DNA from 2 places in the Sodalis sp. RH21 genome. Region 1 is predicted to be linked to the other one. Evidence: predicted binding sites of a transcription regulator. Region 1 holds the regulator's gene; the other holds the start of a gene.

What was found. Region 1 encodes PhoB, which activates phosphate uptake and scavenging genes when phosphate is short. Its sites were predicted from a motif close to CTGTCATAAAACTGNCNNAT; they were not measured.
Region 2: ugpB (sn-glycerol-3-phosphate ABC transporter substrate-binding protein UgpB) is a predicted target of PhoB. The motif match lies at 1,700-1,719, and genes of this name have one in related genera.

The regions. Positions count from the first base shown of each region.
Region 1 covers NZ_CP178732.1:4,393,615-4,397,028, forward strand. The annotation lists gene ACL2XP_RS20280 (PstS family phosphate ABC transporter substrate-binding protein) at 1-610, opposite strand, end outside; gene phoR (phosphate regulon sensor histidine kinase PhoR) at 607-1,941, opposite strand; gene phoB (phosphate response regulator transcription factor PhoB) at 1,966-2,655, opposite strand; gene sbcD (exonuclease subunit SbcD) at 2,867-3,414, shown strand, end outside.
Region 2 covers NZ_CP178732.1:5,498,731-5,502,144, forward strand. The annotation lists gene ugpA (sn-glycerol-3-phosphate ABC transporter permease UgpA) at 1-248, opposite strand, end outside; gene ugpB (sn-glycerol-3-phosphate ABC transporter substrate-binding protein UgpB) at 317-1,636, opposite strand; gene livF (high-affinity branched-chain amino acid ABC transporter ATP-binding protein LivF) at 1,881-2,582, opposite strand; gene livG (high-affinity branched-chain amino acid ABC transporter ATP-binding protein LivG) at 2,600-3,379, opposite strand; gene ACL2XP_RS25410 (high-affinity branched-chain amino acid ABC transporter permease LivM) at 3,376-3,414, opposite strand, start outside.

The DNA of each region.
Region 1 (3,414 bases):
ACGCGGAACCGGGCAATTCATTCACCGACGGCAGCATATCCCCGGCGCACAATACCCGTTGCCGGAAAAAGCCATAGGTCCCCGACGCCGAGTTGCGGCCATAGCGCACCAGGGTCATACCGCGCCAGTCCCCCTCCAGGCCAAGTCCGCCCCAGTTTTTCACCGCGCGGGTTTCACCGCAGTTACGGGTAGTGGAAAAAACGGCGTCCAGCTGGCGCAGCGTGATAAACGGCAGGGGATTGTCCTGATTGACCACGATCACCAGCGCGTCCAGGGCCACCGGCACCGCCAGGGGCTCATAGCCGTAATGGCGCCGGAACGCGGCGATTTCCGGCGCGGTCATCACGCGGCTCATCGGCCCGATCTGCGCGGTGCCCGAAGCCAGCGCCGTGGCCGCCGTGGCCGACCCGGCCGCCTGGATCTGAACACGGACCTCCGGATGGTCCCCGGTGAAATCCGCGGCCCATAGGGTCATCATATTCGCCAGGGTATCGGAACCGCTGCTGGTCAGGTTGCCCGCGAGCACCGACGGCGGCCGCGCCACGACCGGCAGGGCCAGCAGCAGGCAGAGCAGGCAGCACCCGATCTTGACGGTCCCCCCGAGCATCATCGCTTCACCGGCGGCAAAGCGGGCAGGGAATTTTCCGCCTGGGAAGCGGACACGATCATCCGGTTGGGCAGCGTGAACACAAACCGGGTGCCGGCCCCCGGTTCGCTGATCACATCCAGCCGCGCGTCATGGTTGCTGAGCGCATGTTTAACGATGGCCAGTCCCAGCCCGCTGCCGCCGGTCTGGCGCGAACGGGCTTTATCGACGCGGTAAAAACGTTCGGTCAGGCGCGGCAAATGTTCGGGAGCGATCCCCGGTCCGTTATCGCTCACCTGGAATTGCGCCCCGGCGGCGGTGCGCTGCCAGCAAACTTCAATCCGGGTGCCGGGAGGGGTGTGGATCACCGCATTATAAATCAGGTTCGACATGGCGCTGCGCAACTGCTCTTCATTGCCCCGGACCTGCAACTGTTCATTAATGCGAAACACGATATCGTGCCGCTCCTGGCTTAGCCCCGCCGCGCTTTGCTGCAAGCGCTTGAGGATGGCGGGAATATCAATCCGTTCATTCACCTCGCCCTGGGGGGCGGCCTCGATACGGGATAGCACTAATAATTGTTTTACCAGGCGCTCCATGCGCTGGGTCTGATCCTGCATGGTGTGAATGGCCTTGGCGCGGATGGCTTTATCCATCGTCTGGTCGGTCATCATTTCCAGATATCCTTGCAGCACCGTTAACGGCGTACGCAGCTCATGGCTGGCATTGGCAAAAAAGTTACGCCTGGCCCCTTCCAATTGGCGCATTTGCGTCACGTCGCGGATCACCATCAGCAGCTGATCGTCGGTATAGGGCATGACGCGGAATTCCACATAGCGCTGATTATTCAGCAACAGGGTCAGCGGCCGCTTGAATGACTGGGCCTGGATATATTCATTGAATTCGGGATAGCGCAGCAAATTGAGAATATGCTGGCCGTTATCTTCCGGCCAGCGGAACCCCAGCAATTGCTGCGCCAGGCCGTTGCACCAGAAAATATGTCCGTCGGCGGTCAGCATCACCAAGGCATCCGGCAAGGTTTCGGCACCGCTGCGAAAACGCTTGAATAAGGTCGCCAGCTCGCGCCGGCGGCGGCGATGGCGCTGCTGCATCTGGTGCAGGCCATAAAACAGCGGTTCCCAACTGCCCCGCCCCACCGGCGGCGTGCGGCGCAGATCCACCCATAGCCACTGCGACAGGCGCAGTTGATAATAATAGTTGCGTAATAGCGCGGCCAGCAGCGCCGCCGCCAATAGCCAGCCCGCATGGCCGACGAACAGCGACAGCAGCAGGGCCGGCAGGCAAAACAGCACCACTTCGAGCAACAGTTTTCGCCAGGATAAACGTTCTAGCACCGGGCGTTCTCCTTGGTTGGCGCGTTAATAGCGGGCCGAAAAGCGATAGCCGGTGCCGCGCACCGTTTGCACCATCCGATCGTGCCCGCCGGTTTCCAGCGCTTTACGCAGGCGGCGGATATGCACATCCACCGTCCGGTCTTCCACATATACATTAGTGCCCCATACGTGGTTGAGCAATTGCTCGCGGCTGTATACCCGTTCCGGATGGGTCATGAAAAAGTGCAGCAATTTAAATTCGGTAGGCCCCATATCCAGCGCCAGCTCATTGGACGTCACCCGGTGCGAGGACGGGTCCAGGCTTAAGCCCTGCACTTCGATTTTATCTTCCACCGCCATGGGGGAAATACGGCGCATCACCGCCTTGATCCTGGCCAGCAGTTCCTTGGGGGAGAAAGGTTTGGTGATATAATCGTCCGCCCCGACCTCCAGGCCCCGGACCCGATCTTCCTCTTCACCCCGCGCGGTCAGCATCATGACCGGAATATCGCGGGTCAGGACTTCGCGTTTCATATGTTTGATAAATTGAATCCCCGAGCCGCCTGGCAACATCCAGTCCAGTAATACCAGATCCGGATAAGGCTCCGCCATAAGGGTGACCGCAGCACCGTAATCCTCGGCCTCGATCGGCTGAAAACCATTTTGTTCAAGTACAAAGCAGACCATTTCCCGAATCGGCGCTTCATCTTCCACGACTAATATGCGTCTTGCCATTATTTTCCTGCCATTAATCTCTGCGGTTATCGTGCCCGGGCATTATGCGTCACTTTTATGACAGATTTATTAAAATCAGCGCTTCCTGCTACAAGCATAGTGGGGCGCGCTTTTTTTCGGTATAACTTCCCGAATATTATCTTTACGACGGCATCGTCCTGGGGGAAGGTTTATACTCTCGCCCTCACTTTCGCACCCACGCTGGAGCCTCATGCGGATTATCCATACCTCTGACTGGCATTTGGGCCAGTCGTTTTTTACCAAGAGCCGGGCCAGTGAACATCAGGCGTTTCTCGACTGGCTGGTGGCTCGGGCGGATGAACATCAGGTCGATGCCATTATCGTGGCCGGCGATATTTTTGATACCGGCACCCCGCCCAGTTATGCCCGCGAACTGTTCAACCGTTTCGTGGTGGCGCTCCAGCCCACCGGCTGCGAACTGATCGTGCTGGCCGGCAATCATGATGCGGTGGCCACCCTCAATGAGTCCCGATCGCTGCTGGCCTGCATGCATACCCGGGTGATCGCCGGCGTCGGCCGCGATGATATCGCCGAACCGCCGGTGTTTATTCTCAAGGAGCGTAGCGGAAAGCCGGGGGCCATTCTGTGCGCCATCCCGTTTTTACGGCCGCGCGATATGCTGGTGAGCCGCTCCGGGCAATCGGGGGACGACAAACAGCGGGCGCTGATGGATGCCATTACCGCGCACTACGCGGCGCTGTACGCCCAGGCGTTGGATCTGCGCGCCGGCCAGCCCGG
Region 2 (3,414 bases), 1.1 Mb from region 1:
ACCAGGCCGCTGAAGATCAGCGTGGTATACAACGAATCCAGGTAATAGTCGTCCTGGGTCAGCGTGACAAAATTTTCCAAACCGACAAACGTATTGGAAATACCAAACGGGTCGACCCGCTGCACCGAATACCACAGCGCGGTCGCGGCCGGCCAAATAAAAAAAATCGCGGTAATCACCAACTGCGGCAGCACCAACAAATAGGGCAGCCAGCGGTGAGTGAAGCCGCGATGGGGAGCAGTAGCCATAAACAAGTCACCCTAAAGGCGGCCCCGGCCACCGGCATAGCGGCGGCGGGGGGCCGGGGAGCCGGATCTTAACGTAGCGATTGCTCAAACCGGCGTAATAGCTGATTGCCGCGTTTGACCGCGTTATCCAGCGCTTCCTGCGGCGTCGCTTTGCCCGTCCATACGCGTTCCAGCTCTTCGTCGACCACGATGCGGATTTGCTGCATATTGCCCAGGCGCATCCCCTTGGTGAACGGCAACGGCGGTTTATTCAGCATCTGGCGGGTAGCGATATCGGAACCGGGGTTTTTATCGTAAAAACCCTGGGAACGGGTGAGCTCATAGGCGGCGGTGGTAATGGGCAGATAACCGGTTTTCTGATGCCACTCGGCGGCATACTCAGGTTTGGCCAGGAACTGCAGGAACTGCGCCACTCCTTTATAGGTCGCCTCGTCCTTGCCGTTCATCACCCACAAACTGGCGCCGCCGATAATGGCGTTCTGCGGCGCGTTTTTGACATCGGCGTCATAAGGCATCATGCCCACGCCGAAATTAAATTTGGCGTACTGGCGGATGGAGGCCAGCGAACCGGACGACGCGGTGGTGATGCCGCATGAGCCGTTATAAAACTTCTCGGTAGACTCATCTTTACGGCCGAAATAGCTGAAATCGCCCTTCTTGTTCATATCCTCCAGCAATTGGATATGTTTAACCTGCAGCGGTTTATTAAACACCAGCTCGGCGTCATTACCGGCAAAACCATTGTCTTTGGTGGCCACCGGCAAACCGTGCCAGGCGCTGAAATTCTCAATCTGAATCCAGCCCTGCCAACCGCTGGCATATCCGCACTGCATGCCGCTGGCGCGCAGCTTCGCGGCCGCCTCGGCCAGTTCCTGCCAGGTCTGGGGGGGTTGATCCGGATTCAGACCGGCTTTTTTGAAGGCGTCTTTATTGTAATACAGCACCGGCGTGGAGCTGTTAAAAGGCTGGGAGAGCAGATGGCCGGTTTTGCTGTCGCTATAATAACCCGACACCGTCGGTACAAACGCCGACTCGTCGTTTTTGATACCGGCCTGCTCAAACACCTGATACACCGGCTTAAACGCCTTGCTGGCCATCATGGTGGCGGTGCCCACTTCATACACCTGTAGGATCGCCGGGGCGTTGCCGGTACGGTAAGCGGCGATACCCGCGGTCAGGCCCTGCTCGTAATTGCCCTTATACACCGGTACGATACGATAATCCGGCTGCGATTGATTAAACCGCGTCGCCAGTGATTCCACCTCGGTGCCCAACTCCCCTTCCATGGAATGCCAAAAGGGAATATCGGTAACCGCCTGGGCACTGGTGCTTATAGCCAATGTCAACGCCACGCTTAACGTGGCGATACGAATAGAGTGCTTCAACATGCCGGGCTCCTGAATGCCAAAAAAGTTCATCGGCCTGTAACATGACATGTTGAAATGACAGAAAAATAACAAGCTTATGACAGCCCGGTGACAATACCAGAACCCGCGGCAGGCCGGTTGAAGGGAGAGCTTGCCGTAGGGGCCGAAGCGGCCATGGTTTTCCTGGCCGCCAGAGCGCCCCTCGGCATGCTAGGCCCGCAATCACCGCACCCGCGGCAAGCCGGTTGAAGGGAGCGCCCGCTCCCTACCCCCCCAAATACGCGCTGCGCACCGCCTCATTGGCCAGCAACGCCTCACCGGTATCCTCCAGCACGATACGCCCGTTCTCCAGCACATAGCCCCGATCGGCCAGCTTGAGCGCCTGATTGGCATTCTGCTCCACCAGGAAAATAGTCATCCCCTCCCGGCGCAACTGCTCGATGGTATCGAAAATCTGCTGGATAATAATCGGCGCCAGCCCCAGGGAAGGCTCGTCCAGCAACAACAACCGCGGCTGGCTCATCAGCGCCCGCCCGATGGCCAGCATCTGCTGCTCTCCGCCGGACATGGTGCCCGCACGCTGCACGCGGCGCTCATATAACCGCGGGAACAGCTCAAATACCCGCTTGAGCCGCTGCTGATACTGCTGGCGCTCGGCGAAAAAACCGCCCATCGCCAGATTCTCCTCCACCGTCATGCGCGAAAACACCCGGCGTCCTTCGGGCACAATGGCAATGGTCGCCCGCATAATCCGCGCCGTCGGCCAATCGGTAATCTCGTTACCGTCAAACACAATCGTCCCTTCGGACGCGCGCGGATCGCCGCACAGCGTACCGAGCAACGTCGTTTTGCCCGCGCCGTTGGCGCCGATAAGCGTCACGATTTCACCCTGCTCGATATGCAGGCTCACCTGGCGCAACGCCTGGATTTTGCCGTAATGGGCCGACACCTGGTTTAATGACAACATAACCGTACCCTTACTCATCAGGCCTCTCCCAAATAGGCCCGAATCACATCCGGGTTACTACGGATTTCGGCAGGCGTGCCGTTAGCCAGGGGCATGCCCTGATTCACTACATAAATACGATCGGAAATACCCATCACCAGCTTCATATCATGTTCAATCAGTAATACCGACACCTTATGCTGCGCGCGCAACTCCGCAATCAAATGATTCAATTCGGCGGTTTCATTGGGATTAAGGCCGGCGGCCGGCTCATCGAGCATTAACAACGACGGACGCGTCACCATGCAGCGGGCTATCTCCAGGCGCCGCTGCTGCCCATACGCCAAATTACCCGCCTGGCGATTGGCCAGCTCCAGCAAACCCACGCGCTCAAGCCACGTGCCGGCGTAATCCTGCGCATCGGCTTCGGCCTGGCGGAAGGCCCTGGTTTTCAGCAAACCGGCGAATACGCCGCTTTTAAGATGCTGATGCTGCGCCACCAGTAAATTTTCGATCACCGTCATCTCGCGAAACAAGCGCACGTGCTGGAAGGTGCGCACCACCCCCATCCGGGCGATCTTCTGTCCCGGCAGGCCTTCCAGATGCCGATCGCGCAGCATAACGGTGCCGCTGGTGGGGCGGTAAAAACCGGTCAGGCAGTTAAATACCGTGGTTTTACCGGCGCCGTTGGGACCAATCAGGGACACGATTTCACCGGAAAACAAATCCAGCTCCACCTGATTGACCGCCAGCAGGCCGCCGAAACGCATCGACAAACCTTTAACGGATAACAATGGCTGCAAAGCGGAAGTCGTCATGCCTGCGCTCCTTTGCCGGTCTTCATTTTCATTTG